4 regions of the Bacillus sp. N6 genome follow, and region 2 is predicted to be linked to each of the others. Evidence: riboswitches for the same ligand, from Rfam matches in the RefSeq annotation. Region 2 holds a riboswitch; each other region holds the start of a gene.
What was found. A riboswitch is a leader RNA that binds a small molecule or an ion and turns the genes downstream of it on or off. The one in region 2 is predicted to bind thiamine pyrophosphate.

Region 1 (4,219 bases), 710 kb from region 2:
GCAGTGCATTTTGGTCTGGGTCACAGTCTTTTAACGTGGTCGAACTACAGGAGGAGTAAGCATATTCCCGATGGATCCATTTCTGCACTTCCATTATCTGGGGGAATCCCCCAGTATCCAAGACTAAATTTTACCCATACATCATTTTTTTGATGTAGCTCTTGAAGATAAAAACTATTTAATTTTCAAGGAACAGTTATTAACTTAAAACTTATTATACGAGGAGGGTGTATCATGAAAAAAATATGCTTTGTATTAATTGTCGACGCTGGTATAAATTATGGTTCAATATTTTCTCTACCATTTTTAAGGAATCAGAATGATTTGAAGGAATATTTTTCTAAGTATTATGATGTTTCAATTAATTATATTAGGGATAAAAACTCAGTTGACTATTTGGTAGTTCCCAAACCGTGTCCAGCTTTTGATAATGAAAATAATCTTCCAATAATTGAAGTACCAGCAATCTTATTTATGGAAAAGAATTTTGAAAAAATAAAGACTTATATAGACAATTATTTTTCTAATAACTCATAAAGAAAATAAAAGTACAGTAAAAAGAAGTCCGATAAAAAACGAGTGGTGTAGAATATTTCTATTAATCATTCGTTTTTTATTATATTTACATATATTTTTTAAAAGAGGATTATAGACGTTCTGAAAAAAATTAATTATAACAAGAACAGTGTTCGTGCTACTATCTACGGTTATTTTTTGTACTAAGTACCCCTTTAACTAACAAGATAACAAAAATTAACATATTAAGGAAATAATGTTACAATAAATGTAAGAGCTTTCTCTTTGAGTTTTAGCTCTGAATAATAAAGATAGTTAAATCACTAAATGGAGGAGCAGGTCAATTTTGTTCCTTGTATAGTAAATTGTTACCTATCTCTATTGCAGGTTGTATGGCAGGTAGCAGTTGTAGCGAAATGCAGCAGAGACAAAGGCTCTTTGTCAAATGGGACTGATGAATGTATTTGGCAAGTAAAAAATGGTTCTTTCCGGAGTTAGTTGAAAAGTCTCATTCTCTCCAAAAGTAGAATCTTTGTCCGCAATGTGGAGAATTTGTATCGACCATACATGATTCTTTTAATAAGCTTTAACTTGTTTATGCTCCCTTCGGCAAGACCATTATTATTCTCATAAGTTACCGCATTTCTGACAGCTTCAATATCCCCGGCTAATCCATTCGTAAAGCTCTTAAATTCTTGTATATTAGTATTCTTCATTTTCTCAATACAATGGTCGAAATTCTCAATACTCTTTGTGGTGAAGATGTTTTTAAACTCCCATGTTAAGTCATAAACTATTTTTACAATAGGGTGTTCTTCGTAATTATTGTTGGTATTATGAGGTATGTTCAAGCATATTATTTAACGTGGATGATTCCATAAAGAGAAAAAGAAATAACCTTTGCATTTTTCAGATTATCGTGTATGATGGGAAAGTATTGAAAATTAAATCAGTGATAAACTAGGGGTGCCTAACGTATGCGTAGGCTGAGAGAGAAGCGCGTGATCTTCTTAACCCTTTGGACCTGATCTGGCTCGTACCAGCGTAGGGAAGTTAACGGCTTTACATAATGATGTCTTTTATGAGCCAGGTCCTTATTTTTTTATGGACCTGGCTCTTTTTATTTTGGCATGCGCTGGCCATATCTCGTCCTTGTCACGAACAGGGGAGGCAACAAAGGTTATGAAACAGTCTGTTTCAGCTGAGCAAATTGAATTGAAATCGAGTTTACCAGGGAGTAAGAAAGTATATGTGGATGGACCACGCGCAGGCATGAAAGTGCCGATGCGTGAGATTGAACAAAGCGAAACGAACGGCATCCCAAATCCTCCAGTCCGTGTGTATGATACGAGCGGTCCTTATACGGATCCGGCGTATAAAGTGGAGCTGGAAAAGGGAATTCCAACGCCGCGTCATTCTTGGATCATGGAGCGCGGGGATGTAGAGGCATATGAAGGGCGCGAGGTGAAACCAGAGGATGATGGTGTGAAAGTGGCTTCGAAACATACACCTGTTTTCCCGCAAATGGATCGCCAGCCGCTTAGAGCGAAGCAAGGTGCAAATGTTACGCAAATGCATTATGCGCGTAATGGCATTATTACGTCTGAGATGGAATACGTTGCAATTCGTGAAGGAGTAGAGCCTGAGTTTGTTCGTAAGGAAATTGCGGAAGGGCGTGCTATTTTACCAGCGAATATTAATCATCCGGAAGCAGAACCGATGATTATCGGGCGTAATTTCCACGTGAAGGTAAATGCAAATATCGGAAACTCTGCTGTATCTTCTTCTATTGCAGAAGAAGTAGAGAAGATGACGTGGGCAACGCGCTGGGGTGCAGATACGATTATGGATTTATCTACAGGTAAAAACATTCATACGACGCGTGAGTGGATTATTCGTAACGCGCCTGTACCAGTTGGAACTGTGCCGATTTATCAAGCGCTTGAAAAGGTAAATGGAATTGCAGAAGATTTAACGTGGGAAGTGTATCGTGATACGTTAATTGAGCAAGCGGAGCAAGGCGTTGATTACTTTACGATTCACGCTGGTGTATTGCTTCGTTACATTCCAATCACGGCAAAGCGTACGACAGGTATCGTTTCGCGCGGTGGTTCGATTATGGCGCAGTGGTGTCTATTCCATCATAAAGAAAACTTCCTATATACTCACTTTGAAGAGATTTGTGAAATTATGAAGCAGTACGATGTTTCGTTCTCTCTTGGAGATGGATTACGTCCAGGGTCTATTGCAGATGCAAATGACGAAGCACAGTTTTCTGAGCTTGAAACACTTGGTGAATTAACTAAAATTGCTTGGAAACATGATGTGCAAGTTATGATCGAAGGACCTGGACACGTACCGATGCACTTAATTAAAGAGAATATGGAGAAAGAGCTTGATATTTGTCAGGGCGCGCCGTTTTATACACTTGGGCCACTAACGACAGATATTGCACCAGGTTATGACCATATTACATCGGCAATTGGAGCTGCGATGATCGGTTGGTTTGGAACGGCGATGCTTTGTTATGTAACGCCGAAAGAACATTTAGGTTTACCGAATAAAGATGATGTACGCACGGGTGTTATTACGTACAAAATTGCAGCGCATGCGGCTGATCTTGCAAAAGGACATAAAACGGCTCATCAGCGTGATGATGCACTTTCAAAAGCACGTTTCGAATTTCGTTGGCGCGATCAATTTAATTTATCTTTAGATCCTGAACGTGCGATGGAATATCACGATGAAACGTTGCCTGCAGAAGGGGCAAAGACAGCTCACTTCTGTTCAATGTGTGGACCGAAGTTTTGTAGTATGAGAATTTCACATGATATCCGTGAATATGCAAAAGAAAATGATTTAGAAACGACAGAAGCAATTGAAAAAGGAATGAAAGAGAAAGCAGAAGAATTTAAAGAAGCTGGTAGTCATTTATATCAATAACACGTTACACCTCTTTACTTGATTGATCACACTGTAGTACCTAACTTTATTATAGAAGAAGCCCCATTTGCTAAGACGGTAGCAAATGGGGCTTCTGTTGTTTATCCCGCTATTTGTGGGCAGTAAGACCCCCACCTCAAAATTCAGCGGAAGCAAAGAAGTTAGGTCGGGGTCGGGCTGCCCGTAAAAGCCCGATTGGTTAAGGCTAATAATCAGTGGGGGATGAACAAAACCCCCACTGATTAAAGTTTCACTTTATAAGGCGAAGAAGAGATGTACCCAGTAGAATAAGAGGAATAATGTGACGACTGTTGTGAGAGGAATAACGATAAGGGATACACTTAAATAGTCTTTCCATTTTACTTTAATTTTGTTTTGTTTCAGAATATACATCCAAATGAGGGAAGCTAGTGTACCAATTGGTAATAATAGTGAACCGATGTCACTACCAATAATGTTTGCGAGGTAGATAGTTTTTAATGTGACTGGGTCTAGTCCCATTTCGGTTAATGTGATTGTACCAATCATAAGTGCAGGATGGTTATTGAAGACGTTAGAGAGGAGGGAGACGAGTCCACCCATTGCAAAGCTAGCATAGAGTAGATGTTGACTTACAACTGGTTCAAGCCAATTTACGAGCGCCGCTGTTAATCCTGCATTGTGAAGCCCGTAAATAATGACGTACATAGAGAAAGCGAAAATTAAAATGTGCCACGGTGTCTTTTTCAAGATATCGACAGGGTTTGTTCGTAAGTAGTAC
Region 2 (4,219 bases):
ATCAGTTACAAGAGCAATTACCAGATTATATGGTGCCATCTAAACTAATTTATATTAATGAATTACCACTTACACCTAATAAAAAGATTGATGTTAAGAAGTTAGCTCAGTTAGAAGAAAAGTATGAACCGGTTCGTCTACAAGAATATGTTGCACCTTCTAATAAAGCAGAGAAACAAATAGCGCGCGCTTGGGCGGAAGTATTAGGAATTTCAAAAGTTGGAGTGCATGATGATTTCTTTACAATTGGTGGATATTCATTAAAAGTATTACGAGTCTTAACATTGTTAAAAGAAGATTTTTCACATTTAACAATTCAAGATTTCTTTAAAGAAAGAACGATATATGGATTAGCTCGAATTGAGCGAGAAGTAAAAGTAGAGAAAGAAGGAGTATTTCGTGAATATAAAGTGATTCACGAACCAGATACTATTACGTATGCAAACGTTTTGGAAGAAACCCAGATTTCAAATGTCTTTTTAACAGGAGCTACTGGTTATTTAGGATCACACATATTATATGAATTGTTGAGAGATACATCTGCTACTATTTATTGTTTAGTAAGACCAACCAAAGATGTGCAACAAAGAATTATAGATACATTAACAGGCTACTTTAGTGATATATGTGAAGAATGGTTACAGCGTATACAGGCCGTAGCTGGTGATCTGGGGGAAGAGTATCTTGGGATGAGCGAAGAAGAATTTATGTTCATCAGTTCTAAGATGGATACGATAATTCATTGCGGTGCAGATGTAAGACATTTTGGAGATGTAAAACAATTTGAAAATATAAATGTCCAAGGAACTAGCCGTATGCTAGCATTAGCGGAGAAAGGTGCTACATTCCATTTTATTTCTACAATTGGTATCCCGTTAGAATTAGCGGTAGATCAATGGGATACATACATGAAAACTGGTGATTTTAATTACAGTGTAGACTTAGAGAATGTATATTCAAATAGTAAACTACAAGCGGAAAACATTGTTCGTGAAGCAATGAAAAATGGTTTGCGCGGAAATATTTATCGTGCAGGTAATTTAGCATGTCATTCAGAAACAGGTTCGTTCCAACAAAATATTGAAGGAAACGCATTTTATCGTCTTATTAAAACAATGCTATTAATTGGGAAAGCACCAAATGTGAAGTGGAAAGTTGATTTCACACCAATTGATTTTGCTAGTAAATCAATTGTATCGTATTTAAAAGATTCGCAAATTGTAGGAGAGACGTTACATATTTGTCATCCACATCAAATTGAGTTTGAACAATTTATACAGTTAATTGGAGAGTGTGGATACAATCTTGAAATGGTTCCACTTTCAGAATATGTAAATACCGGACTTGAATTAGCGAAGGAAAATGAAGTAATAGCAGAGTTAATTGCTTCTCAAGTTGCAGGAGATGGAGCGCAGCAATCTGAAATTGTAATGGGTACGCGTAGAACGAATGAATGGATTAAGAAAAAAGAATTGATAGTACCAGCAATCAATAAAGAATTTATACAGCAGTTATTAGCTCATGGTGAAAAAGTTGGATATTTTCCAAAAATAATGAAATGATTATGCATGCTTTTGTTTGTTCAATAAAATAAATCATGCTACAATGAAAACGAATTAAGGACCGGGGAGCCAATTGGCTGAGAGGATGTAAGTAAACATCGACCCTCAACCTGATCTGGATAATGCCAGCGTAGGGAGTTACTTAAAGTGATGTAGCATATGTTATTCTATAATAACTTGCATACAAGGCTTTCCTACGCAGTAGGAAAGCCTTTTCTTATTTTTGAAATCTAATTTTATAAGGGGGATTTTATTATGTCACAACAAGTTACAATGTCATTTTCAGTAGTACCACAAGCGAAAACGAAAGATGTATATTCTGTTGTCGATAAAGCAATTGAAGTTGTGCAACAATCGGGAGTTCGTTATGAAGTAGGGGCAATGGAAACAACTTTGGAAGGAGAATTAGATGTACTTCTTGATGTCGTTAAACGTGCGCAACAAGCTTGCGTCGATGCTGGAGCAGAAGAAGTGATTACTTCTATTAAAATCCATTATCGTCCAAGCACTGGTGTAACGATAGATGAAAAGGTTTGGAAGTACCGTGATGAATATGCAAAACCAGAAGCAATCTAAACTTATTACAACTATTTGGCTTATCCTTCTCATTGCGATATGGGAAGGATCTGTTTCATTATTTAAAATCGAACCGTGGATTTTACCAAAGCCTTCTGCCATTGTTCAAGAATTAATTGGGATGAAAGATTTACTATTACCAAATACGATGCAAACACTGCAGGAAGTTATAATTGGACTATTCTTTGCAATTTTATTGGGGACGAGCATCGCAATTATTATGGACGTTATACCGTTATTTCGTATTTTAATAAATCCATTGCTCGTTATTTCGCAAACAATTCCAATTGTTGTACTTGCACCGCTATTTATTATTTGGTTTGGATATGGGATGTTGCCGAAAGTAATGGTCGTAATACTCGTTTGTTTCTTCCCAATTGCGCTTAGTATTTTAGAAGGTTTTCAAACAGTAGATAAAAACATGTTGAAGCTTTTACAAACAATGAAGGCGACAAAATGGCAAGTTTACCAGAAAGTAAAATTTCCAGCAGTGCTTCCATACTTTTTCTCCGGTTTAAAAATTGCAGTTACATATAGCGTAATGGGGGCAATTATCGGAGAATGGCTCGGTGCAAGTGAAGGATTAGGCGTTATGCTTACGAGGGCTACAAAATCCTTTTTGACTGCCCGAGTATTTGGTGTTGCAGCAATCATCGTTATAGTGACATTATGCCTGTATTTTATCGTAGAGTTTATGGCAAGAATAACAGCACCATGGATATATAGAAAGGACGGCAGAAAATGAAAAAAGGTTTGAAAGTTATGTTAGCTGCCTTAGTAGCGGTAGGTGTGGCTGGATGTAATCCGGCGAAGAAAGAAGAAAGTGCAAGTAAAGATCAAAAAGTAAAAGTAGTATTAGATTGGTTTCCAAATACGAATCATACTGGCTTGTATGTAGCGCAAACGAAAGATTATTACAAAAAGCAAGGATTAGATGTAGAAATTATTCAACCAGGTGACAATGTAACAGCAGAGCAAATGATAGCATCAGGAAAAGCAGACTTCGCAATAAGCGCACAAGAAAATGTAACATTAGCTCGTGTGGAAGGAATTCCTGTTGTATCTGTAGGAGCGATTATTCAGCATAACACTTCAGCGTTTGCATCGCTTAAGAAAGATAATATGACGTCACCGAAAGATTTTGAAGGTAAACGTTATGGCGGCTGGGGAGGACCAGCGGAAGAAGCGACATTAAAGACGATTATGGATAAGCATCAAGCTGATTTTAATAAAGTTGAAAAAATCATCTTAGGACAAACAGATTTCTTTAAATCAATCGGCCGTGATGCAGATTTCGAATGGATTTATTACGGTTGGGATGGTATTGAAGCGAAGCGCCAAGGAAAAGAGTTAAATACGATTATGGTGAAAGACTTAGATCCAGCGCTTGATTTCTATAGTCCTGTTATTATTACGAGTGAAAAACATACGAAGCAAGATAAAGACTTTGTGAAAAAGTTTATGAGTGCAACAACAGAAGGTTATAATTTTGCAATTAAGGAACCGAAAGAAGCTGCTGATATTTTAATTAAAGCTGTTCCAGATGTAAATAAAGATTTAGTTCAAGAAAGCCAGAAATGGTTAAGTACGAAGTATCAAGATGATGCGAAAGCATGGGGAGTACAGAAGGAAGAAATTTGGACGAATTACATGAATTTCTTATATGACAACAAAGTTATTAAAAAGAAAATCGATGTAAAAGATGCTTTTACAAATGAATTCCTTCCAAGTGAAAAATGAGCGGATTACAAATAAAAAATATAGTGAAATCTTTCGACGGAAAGAATGTATTAGAGAATATTAGTGCCTCTATACAAGAGGGAGAGTTTGTTTCTTTTGTAGGACAGAGTGGTTGCGGGAAAAGCACATTATTAAACATGATTGCAAATGTTGAAAAACCAACAAGCGGGAACGTAATATATAAAGATAAGCAAGTACAAGAGCAAGATGTTGTTAGTTATATGCCACAACAAGATTTATTACTACCGTGGCGATCAGCTTTGCAAAATATCGTTCTTCCGTTAGAAATTGAAGGAAAGCCGAAAAAACAAAGGCTGACAGAAGGAATGGAAGCATTAAAG
Region 3 (4,219 bases), 1.1 Mb from region 2:
CATTTCCAAGCACATCTTCTTTAACCGCATAAATAATTGCCATTGTAGAAACGACAACTTCTTTCGCTAAAAATCCTGTTAAAAGGGATGCCGCAGCTTGCCACGTTCCAAAGCCGAGCGGTGCAAATAATGGTGCGATAAATCCACCAATCATCGCTAAGTAGCTATCTCCCATATCAACGCCAAATCCTGATGGACCTGCATAATTTAATAACCAAATAACAACCGAACCACCAAAGATGAATGTACCAGCTTTACGAACAAATCCCTTTCCTTTCTCCCACGTGCTCAGCCATAACGTTTTCGCTTGTGGCACACGATAAGGCGGTAGTTCAATTACGAAAATAGATTTTTCTGCTTTCAAAATCGTAAGAGACATAATTTTTGTAACTAATAACGCAAGAACAATACCTGCGACATATAAAGAAAATACAACAGTCGCCTGACTATTAGGGAAGAATACGCCCGCAAATAATGCATATACAGGTAATCGTGCTGAACAAGACATAAACGGTGTTACTAAAATTGTAAGTAAGCGCTCTTTCTCCTGTTCAATCGTTCTCGCTGCCATAATACCCGGAACGTTACATCCAAAACCGATAATCATCGGAATAAAAGCTTTACCGTTTAAGCCAAAGAACTCCATAATTCTATCCATAACAACTGCAATTCGCGCCATATATCCTGAGTCTTCTAATAATGAAATGAAAAAGAATAGTGCAAAGATTTGTGGTACGAATACTAATACAGCACCAACACCGGCAATAATACCTTCTGTAACGAGTGCTTGAATAAAATCAGAAGCTCCAATACTTGTAAGTCCAGCCGTCACCCAATCCGTAAGCTGACCACCAAAAAACTCATCTAACATATCCGATAAAGGTGTACCAATCCACGTAAACGTAACCTGAAAAATAAAAAACATAACTGCTAAAAAGATTGGAAGTCCTAAAATTTTATGTGTAATTAATCTATCAATTTTTTCTGAAAAAGGAATTTTTCCTTCTTTCTCATGCTTCATAACATTTGTTTTTAACTTTTCAATATACGCTTCACGAGTTTTGTAAATGTGCTCTTCTAACGTACAATCAAGTTTTCCTTCTAAGCGAGATCGAATGGCTATGAGTTCCTTATAAATTGGTAATGCTTTCATTTCTTTTTCTACTACTTCGTTATTGCTTAAAAATTGAAGTGCTAACCATCTCGGATGCTCATAATTCGCTGTCTCTAAAAGAGCAATTACTTCTCCAATTCCTTCATCCATTTGTACACCATATGAAATAAGGAATGGCTTTTTCTCCTTTTTGTCATTTTCTTTAAGAGTCGCAAGTAGTTCTTCACAACCTTTTCCACTTCTTGCAACGACAGGAACGACTGTTACACCTAATAGTTCTGATAATCGTTTTACATCAATGACAATTCCTCTTTGCTTCGCCACATCAACCATATTTAAACCAATTGAGACCGGCTTACCAAATTCAAGTAATTGCAACGTTAAATGCATATTTCTCTCAAACTGCGAAGAATCTACAATATTTAACATATGATTAAATTCTTCTGTTAATAGAAAGTTTGTTACAACACCTTCATCACGTGAAACTGGATTTAAATCATACACACCTGGTAAATCAATTAATGTTCCTTGTCTATCTTTTAATTTACCAACCTTTTTTTCTACTGTTACACCGCTCCAGTTTCCTACGTATTCATAAGAACCAGTAAGTGCATTAAATAATGATGTCTTCCCTGTATTCGGATTCCCTAGCAAAGCTACCTTATTCACGCTAATTCCACCTTTATCATTTTCGCGTCACAATGACGAATACTAATTAACTGTCCACGACACTCCAATGTACAAGGACCTTTGAACATCGCTTTCTGTTTCAAGCGAAGTTCGCTTCCTTCCGCAAGACCGAAAGCAGCTAGTCTACGCTTTAATAGCTGATCTAAAGACTGAATACTTTTTACTAACACTTTCTCTCCAATTTTAATATCTACTAAGCTCATAACCTTCCCCCTCAGAAGAGAATGATAATTATTTTCAAAAAAATTATACCACACCCAATTTCTCTTGTACTATACCCTTTTGCTTCATATTTATTAACATTTCGCTACAATTCTATTTCAATTATTGTCATACAGCATTTGTTTGCCATTCTCATCCATTTCGCTTACAATAAACAATAGCAAATAAAGAATCTCGTTATCACTGGGGGAGCCATGCCGCTGAGAGGGAACACTTCGTTCCGACCCTTCGAACCTGTTAGTTAATGCTAACGCAGGGATTGTGCAAACGCCCGAAATACATACCTCATTTTTATTTACGTATTTCGTATCCTCCTATGATATCTATTCTTTTTTGTACAACTTGGATTTAGGGGGAGACAACATGCGTAACACCAATTTACAAGCGATGATCGAATCTGCTATTCTTGCAGCCTTCGCCTTGGTCATCGACATTTTACCACTTTCAATCAAAATATCAGCAACAGGCGGTTCCATTTCATTTGCTATGATTCCTATTTTTATTATCGCATACCGCTGGGGCTTCAAAATGGCTTTCTTAGGAGGCTTAATTTGGGGATTATTACAAATTGTCGTAGGCGATGCCATTATCGTCACACCAATTCAAGTATTAATTGAATACTTTGTTGCTTTCGCATTCATTGGATTTGCTGGTTTATTCTATCGTCCAATTCAAAAGGCGCTTTTAGCGTCAAATGAAAATAGCGAAGAACAATCAAATTTAGGTAGCCGTAAAGACAAACCTTCATCAAAACCAAACCAAGGAAAGAAAGTAATTGGATACATTATCGTCGCTACTTTTATCGGTAGTCTAGCTCGTTACTTCTGTCACTTTATCGCTGGTATCATTTTCTGGGGACAATATGCACCAAAAGGCCAATCGGCTTTCCTATATTCTTTAATATTTAACGGTAGTACAATGATTGGTTCCTATATTCTATGTACCGTTTTACTTATATTTTTATTTATCACTTCACCACGCTTATTCAAAAGCATCAGTGCTTATCAAATGAATACACAAAAAAAGGGCGCTTAATGAGCGCTCTTTTTTCATATCGTAATATTAATTAAAAATACAATAAATGCGCAAAAGAAAATAAATACCATTATACTTAGCCAATTGCTATGCACGGTTCATCGACTCCTTACATAACCTCATATTCTAAACAAATTATACTGATTAAAAATAAAGATTAGGTAAAGATAATATGAAAATAATTTAAAAAAACGTAGATTATATTTTCTACGCTTTTTTCGGTAAATAGAAATAAAATAACACACCATCTTCTGTATTTCCTGCCCCATATTCAGTATCATGTAGTTCTAAAATATTCTTTGAAATGGCAAGCCCAAGCCCCGTCCCACCTTGTGAACGCTGACGAGCTGTATCCACTCGATAAAAACGATCCCAAATTTTATCTAATTGTTCTTCTTCAATGTGAGTACCTTTATTTTCAATGCACACTTTTATACGATCCTTCTCATCTATTGTAGAAATAATAATATCTTCTTTATTTGGTGTATAACGTATGGCATTCGTAATGAAATTCACGATGACTTGTTCAATCCGGCCTTGATTTGCAATCACTTCAAATGAACATATATTTTTATGAACACGAAGCTCTTTTTTCTCTATTTCCACAGATAGATGTTCACATATGTCTTCAATTACTGTATCAATATAAAACGAATCCTTTTTCATTTTATATGTACCAGATTCAAATTTAGCTAACTCAAGCATATCCAAAATTAACGTATCCATTTTGTCTACTTCTCTCTCCATCGCCTGAAAATAATAATCCTTTTTATGCTCAGCTACCCCGTCTTTTAAAATAGAAATACAGCTTTTCATAATACTTAGCGGTGTTTTTAATTCATGTGAAACACCAGAAATGAATTCTTTTCGCGTCTTTTCTAACTTTCTTTCCTTTTCAATATCTTCTTCTAACTGCCCAATATGCGAATGGAGTTTATTTGATAGCACATTAATATTTTTCGATAAATCTCCAATTTCATCTTTTGAAGTAATCGGTATTTTTTCTGTAAAATCTAATTGTGCTATTTTCTTCGTCGTATCATTTATTTTTAATAATGGTTTTGCAATTTGTTTTGAATAATAAAACGAAGCTAAAAAAATAAGAACGACTACAAATGCAATGATATAGATGTAATAATCTTGCACCATTTGTACAGC
Region 4 (4,219 bases), 320 kb from region 2:
ACCTACTAATTGTCCAGCTTGTACTTGATCACCAGTTTGTACAGTGCGATCCTTCATATGAGCATAAACAGTTGTATATAATTTCCCATTGATTTGATGCGCAATGAACACAACATTGCCATAGCTAGCTGAATAATAAGATTTCACAACTTTACCTGCAGCAGCAGCTTGGATAGAGACGTTCCCTGGAGCAGCAATATCTATACCATAATGCATTTGTTCCCATCGTATATCAAAGGTTGAGCTAATTCTTCCTTGAGCAGGGAATTTGAAAGCAGCTGGAATAGATGAAGGCTGATCTGTTTTAGCCTGTGGTTGATTTTGTACTACATAGTGTTTTGCTACATATCCGTATCCTGTGCCAAAACGAATTTTATACCAAGTTCCTACAGTTTCTACTACTTGTACTTGTGTACCGTTTTGTAATGAACCGAGTAGAGCGCTACTTGTACTAGTGTTGCTACGTACATTCAGATTAGGTGTTGCAACAGTATATTTTGTATTATTTTGAACGGTGATTCCTTTTACTAAGGGTTGTGAACCATTAGAGATGAATGCTTTTTGTACGTAACCCGTTTGGCCATTATGTGATATTTTATACCATTCGCCTTGATCTTCTTGAACGGTAATAAACTTGCCATTTGGTAATACATCTAAAATGGAAGATTCTAAATTAGGTTCAGAGCGAACGTTTAATGCATTAGCATTGACGATGTATTGATCATTAGATTGAAGTTTGTTTTTTAGTAAAATAGCATCTTTTTGTACATAACCTACTTTATTATGAACAGATACTTTATACCAACCATTAGTTGTTTCAAGGATGTTCACTTTTGTATTAAAGCGAATTGTATCAATTGATGTGCTCTTTACGTTATCTTCTGTATGTAATGCTACTTGATCGACTTTGACATACCCAGTTTTAACATTAGATAATTGTTCAGCGTTTGCTTTTTGTACATTTGTTTCACCCATAGAAGGAAGTAAAGAAGCAATCGCTACAGTAGTTGCTGTTAAAGCAGTAGCTTTCATATTCATGGAATAGAGACCTCCTCTAGTTGTATAGTTGTAATTTTATTATAGTATAAAGATATAATATAGTGGGTGTATTCACATAAATGTAATATGAAATCAATATAAAAATAAATTTTTTGAGGATAATGATTCCTTTTTAAACAATTAATTGGAGTTTTATTTTCTAAAATAGAATGTATGTATTGTATAACTTTAATTTTTTGTTGATAATTAAGAAAATTAAAATAGTTGATGATGTCTTATTAGGGTGTTATACTGACAGTGATAATTTTATAGTTTGCTAGGAGAGCTGGTGTTGCCAGCTGAGAGTAGGCCGTAAGCCTTTGATCCTTTTTATTACCTGATCTAGATTATGCTAGCGTAGGGAAGCAATTCGGACACTAACAATGAGTCCCCGTTTCTTTGCGTATAGAAACGGGGCTTTTTTATTTGAAAATTTCATATTGAAACCACTAGGGGTGCTTGATTTGCTGAGAGAGGAATAATCCTTAACCCTTATAACACCTGATCTAGGTAATACTAGCGAAGGGAAGTGGAACATCGAATAAATGTATAATTTTATTTGCTGTAACCACTTCTTATATATAGAAGTGGTTTTTTATTTAGATACATATATTGAAAGGGGATAGAGAAATGAAATTTTGCGATAGATTATTAGAAACTGTGCAACCGGTTTGGGAGATGAGTCATAATCATCCGTTTGTAGTGGGTATGGGAGATGGCACGTTAGAAAAAGATAAATTTCAGTATTATATTATTCAAGATTATTTATATCTGCTAGATTATGCAAAATTATATGCGATTGGTGTTGTAAAAGCAACGAATCCACAAGTAATGGGAAAGTTCGCTGAACAAATTGATGGAATATTAAATGGCGAAATGACAATCCATAAACAATATGCAAAAAGACTTGGAATTTCTATAGAGGAGATAGAGTCTGCAAAGCCATCTGCTAAAAATTTAGCTTATACAAATTACATGATGTCTGTATCTCAAAATGGCACACTTGCAGAATTAATAGCAGCGCTTCTTCCATGTATGTGGAGCTACTGGGAAATTGGAAAGCGTTTAAATGATATTCCTGGAGCAAGAGATCATGAGTTTTTTGGTGAGTGGATTCAAGGATATAGTTCGGAAGAATACGGTAATCTTTGTATTTGGTTAATAGATTTATTAAATGAAATGGCAGTTGGAAAGTCTGAGAAAGAACTAGATAGATTAGAGGAGATTTTCTTATATTCCAGTCGATTTGAATATTTATTCTGGGATATGTCCTATCGTAAGGAGATGTGGGGATTTGAGGAGCAAGAACATACTACAGTTTCATAATGTTTCTTTTCATTACGATGAGAAACCAATCATCCATGAATTAAATGCTTCTATACATGAGAAAGAGTTTTTCAGTATTATCGGACCGAGTGGATGTGGGAAAAGTACTTTATTTCGCCTTATTACAGGCCTAGAGAAGGTAAGTACTGGAAAGATAGAACTGACAGAAACAAAGCACCATCCTGTAGGATATATGCCGCAAAAAGATATGCTTTTGCCGTGGAGAACAATTATTGAGAATGCTGCTCTGCCGCTAGAGTGCCAAGGTGTACAGAAGAAAGAAGCACAAGTAAAGGCAAAGGAACTGTTATATAAATTTGGTTTACAAGGATATGAGACAAAACATCCGAAAGATTTATCTGGTGGTATGAGGCAACGCGTATCTTTTATCCGAACTTTGTTAACGGGCGGGGAGATATTGTTATTAGATGAACCGTTTAGCGCGTTAGATGCTTTAACGAAGGCCTCTTTGCAAGAATGGCTGTTTGAACAATGGCAAGAGTGGGAAAAAACAATTTTATTCATTACTCATGATGTTGAAGAAGCGTTATTTCTTTCGAACCGAGTTTTAGTAGTGGAACAGCAGCCGATAACGACTTTGACTGAGCGGATTGTACCACTTGATCATAACAGAACACGAAAAGATTTATATAAACCGGAAGTATTAGCGCTGAAAGATGAGCTTCTTAGTATGTTACAAAGGCAGGTACTTGTGTGATGAACCGATTGAAAGAATTAGTTCCTGCTATTACACTTTCTAGTATTTTACTAGCTGTGTGGGAAATAGGAGCAAGAATTGTAGATGAGATGTACATTTTACCGTCACCGTCTGCGATTGTAATGAAGATATGGAAACTAAAAGACATATTATTTACGGTTCATTTACCTGCAACGTTATACGTCGTTTTAATAGGTGTTGTTATTTCTATCATATTAGGTGTAGGGCTAGCGATGTTAATGAATGCGAGTACATGGATGGAAAGAGCATTTTATCCATTATTAGTTGCTTCACAAACGATTCCGATTACTGCGCTTGCTCCGCTATTTGTTTTATGGTTTGGATACACAATTTGGAGTAAGGTTGTTGTCACAGTTTTAATTACGTTTTTCCCGATTGCGGTCAATACGTATGATGGACTGCGTAGTACAAAAAAAGAATGGGAGGAGCTCTTAGTTACATATGGAGCAACGAAAAGAGATATTTTTCTTAAATTAAAGTTGCCGTCTGCTCTTCCTTATTTTTTCTCAGCTTTAAAAATTGCAGTTCCGCTTAGTGTTATCGGAGCAGCAATTGGAGAATGGCTCGGTGCACAAGCTGGACTTGGATATTTCAGTAAGAGAATGATGACGCAGTTAGATGGAGCTGGCGTATTTGCACCCATTGTATTGTTATCATTATTAGCTATTTTCTTCGTCGTACTTATTTCCATATTAGAAAAGAAATTCATTAGTTGGAGGAAGCATTCATGAAATTTTTAAAGCGCATCTTTGTGTTTACATTATTAATTGCAATGATTACAGGATGTTCAAGTAATTCAGCATCAGAAAAAAGTAAAAAAGAGAAAGAAATAACAGTCATGTTAGATTGGTATCCAAATGCGGTACATAGCTTTATTTATGCAGCAATTGAAAAAGGATACTTTAAAGAAGAAGGTGTAAAGGTAAATATTAAATTCCCTTCTAATCCGACTGATCCATTAACATTGGCAGCAGCAGGGAAGGTGACAGTTGGCTTGTATTATCAGCCAGATGTTGTTATGGCAAGAGCAAATGAGCAAATTCCAGTGAAATCAATTGGGGCTGTCGTACGTTCACCATTAAATCATGTCGTATCGCTGAAATCAGCGGGTATTCA

Region 1: it holds a riboswitch for thiamine pyrophosphate, as region 2 does, so the genes downstream of both, thiC (phosphomethylpyrimidine synthase ThiC) here and ACUXVC_RS02190 (MTH1187 family thiamine-binding protein) in region 2, are expected to answer to the same signal.
Region 3: it holds a riboswitch for thiamine pyrophosphate, as region 2 does, so the genes downstream of both, ACUXVC_RS24200 (energy-coupled thiamine transporter ThiT) here and ACUXVC_RS02190 (MTH1187 family thiamine-binding protein) in region 2, are expected to answer to the same signal.
Region 4: it holds a riboswitch for thiamine pyrophosphate, as region 2 does, so the genes downstream of both, tenA (thiaminase II) here and ACUXVC_RS02190 (MTH1187 family thiamine-binding protein) in region 2, are expected to answer to the same signal.

The regions. Positions count from the first base shown of each region.
Region 1 covers NZ_CM127843.1:5,067,893-5,072,111, reverse strand. The annotation lists gene ACUXVC_RS26240 (hypothetical protein) at 235-537, shown strand; gene ACUXVC_RS26235 (transposase) at 1,011-1,280, opposite strand; partial or broken gene ACUXVC_RS26230 (L-lactate permease) at 1,326-1,397, shown strand; TPP riboswitch at 1,469-1,584, shown strand; gene thiC (phosphomethylpyrimidine synthase ThiC) at 1,699-3,459, shown strand; gene ACUXVC_RS26220 (arsenic transporter) at 3,715-4,219, opposite strand, start outside.
Region 2 covers NZ_CM127843.1:423,630-427,848, forward strand. The annotation lists gene ACUXVC_RS02185 (non-ribosomal peptide synthetase family protein) at 1-1,562, shown strand, start outside; TPP riboswitch at 1,615-1,716, shown strand; gene ACUXVC_RS02190 (MTH1187 family thiamine-binding protein) at 1,818-2,138, shown strand; gene ACUXVC_RS02195 (ABC transporter permease) at 2,110-2,883, shown strand; gene ACUXVC_RS02200 (ABC transporter substrate-binding protein) at 2,880-3,878, shown strand; gene ACUXVC_RS02205 (ABC transporter ATP-binding protein) at 3,875-4,219, shown strand, end outside.
Region 3 covers NZ_CM127843.1:4,683,671-4,687,889, forward strand. The annotation lists gene feoB (ferrous iron transport protein B) at 1-1,783, opposite strand, end outside; gene ACUXVC_RS24195 (FeoA family protein) at 1,780-2,007, opposite strand; TPP riboswitch at 2,202-2,303, shown strand; gene ACUXVC_RS24200 (energy-coupled thiamine transporter ThiT) at 2,390-3,061, shown strand; gene ACUXVC_RS24205 (sensor histidine kinase) at 3,269-4,219, opposite strand, start outside.
Region 4 covers NZ_CM127843.1:742,731-746,949, forward strand. The annotation lists gene ACUXVC_RS03800 (SH3 domain-containing protein) at 1-1,038, opposite strand, end outside; TPP riboswitch at 1,308-1,419, shown strand; TPP riboswitch at 1,480-1,583, shown strand; gene tenA (thiaminase II) at 1,669-2,364, shown strand; gene ACUXVC_RS03810 (ABC transporter ATP-binding protein) at 2,333-3,082, shown strand; gene ACUXVC_RS03815 (ABC transporter permease) at 3,082-3,834, shown strand; gene ACUXVC_RS03820 (ABC transporter substrate-binding protein) at 3,831-4,219, shown strand, end outside.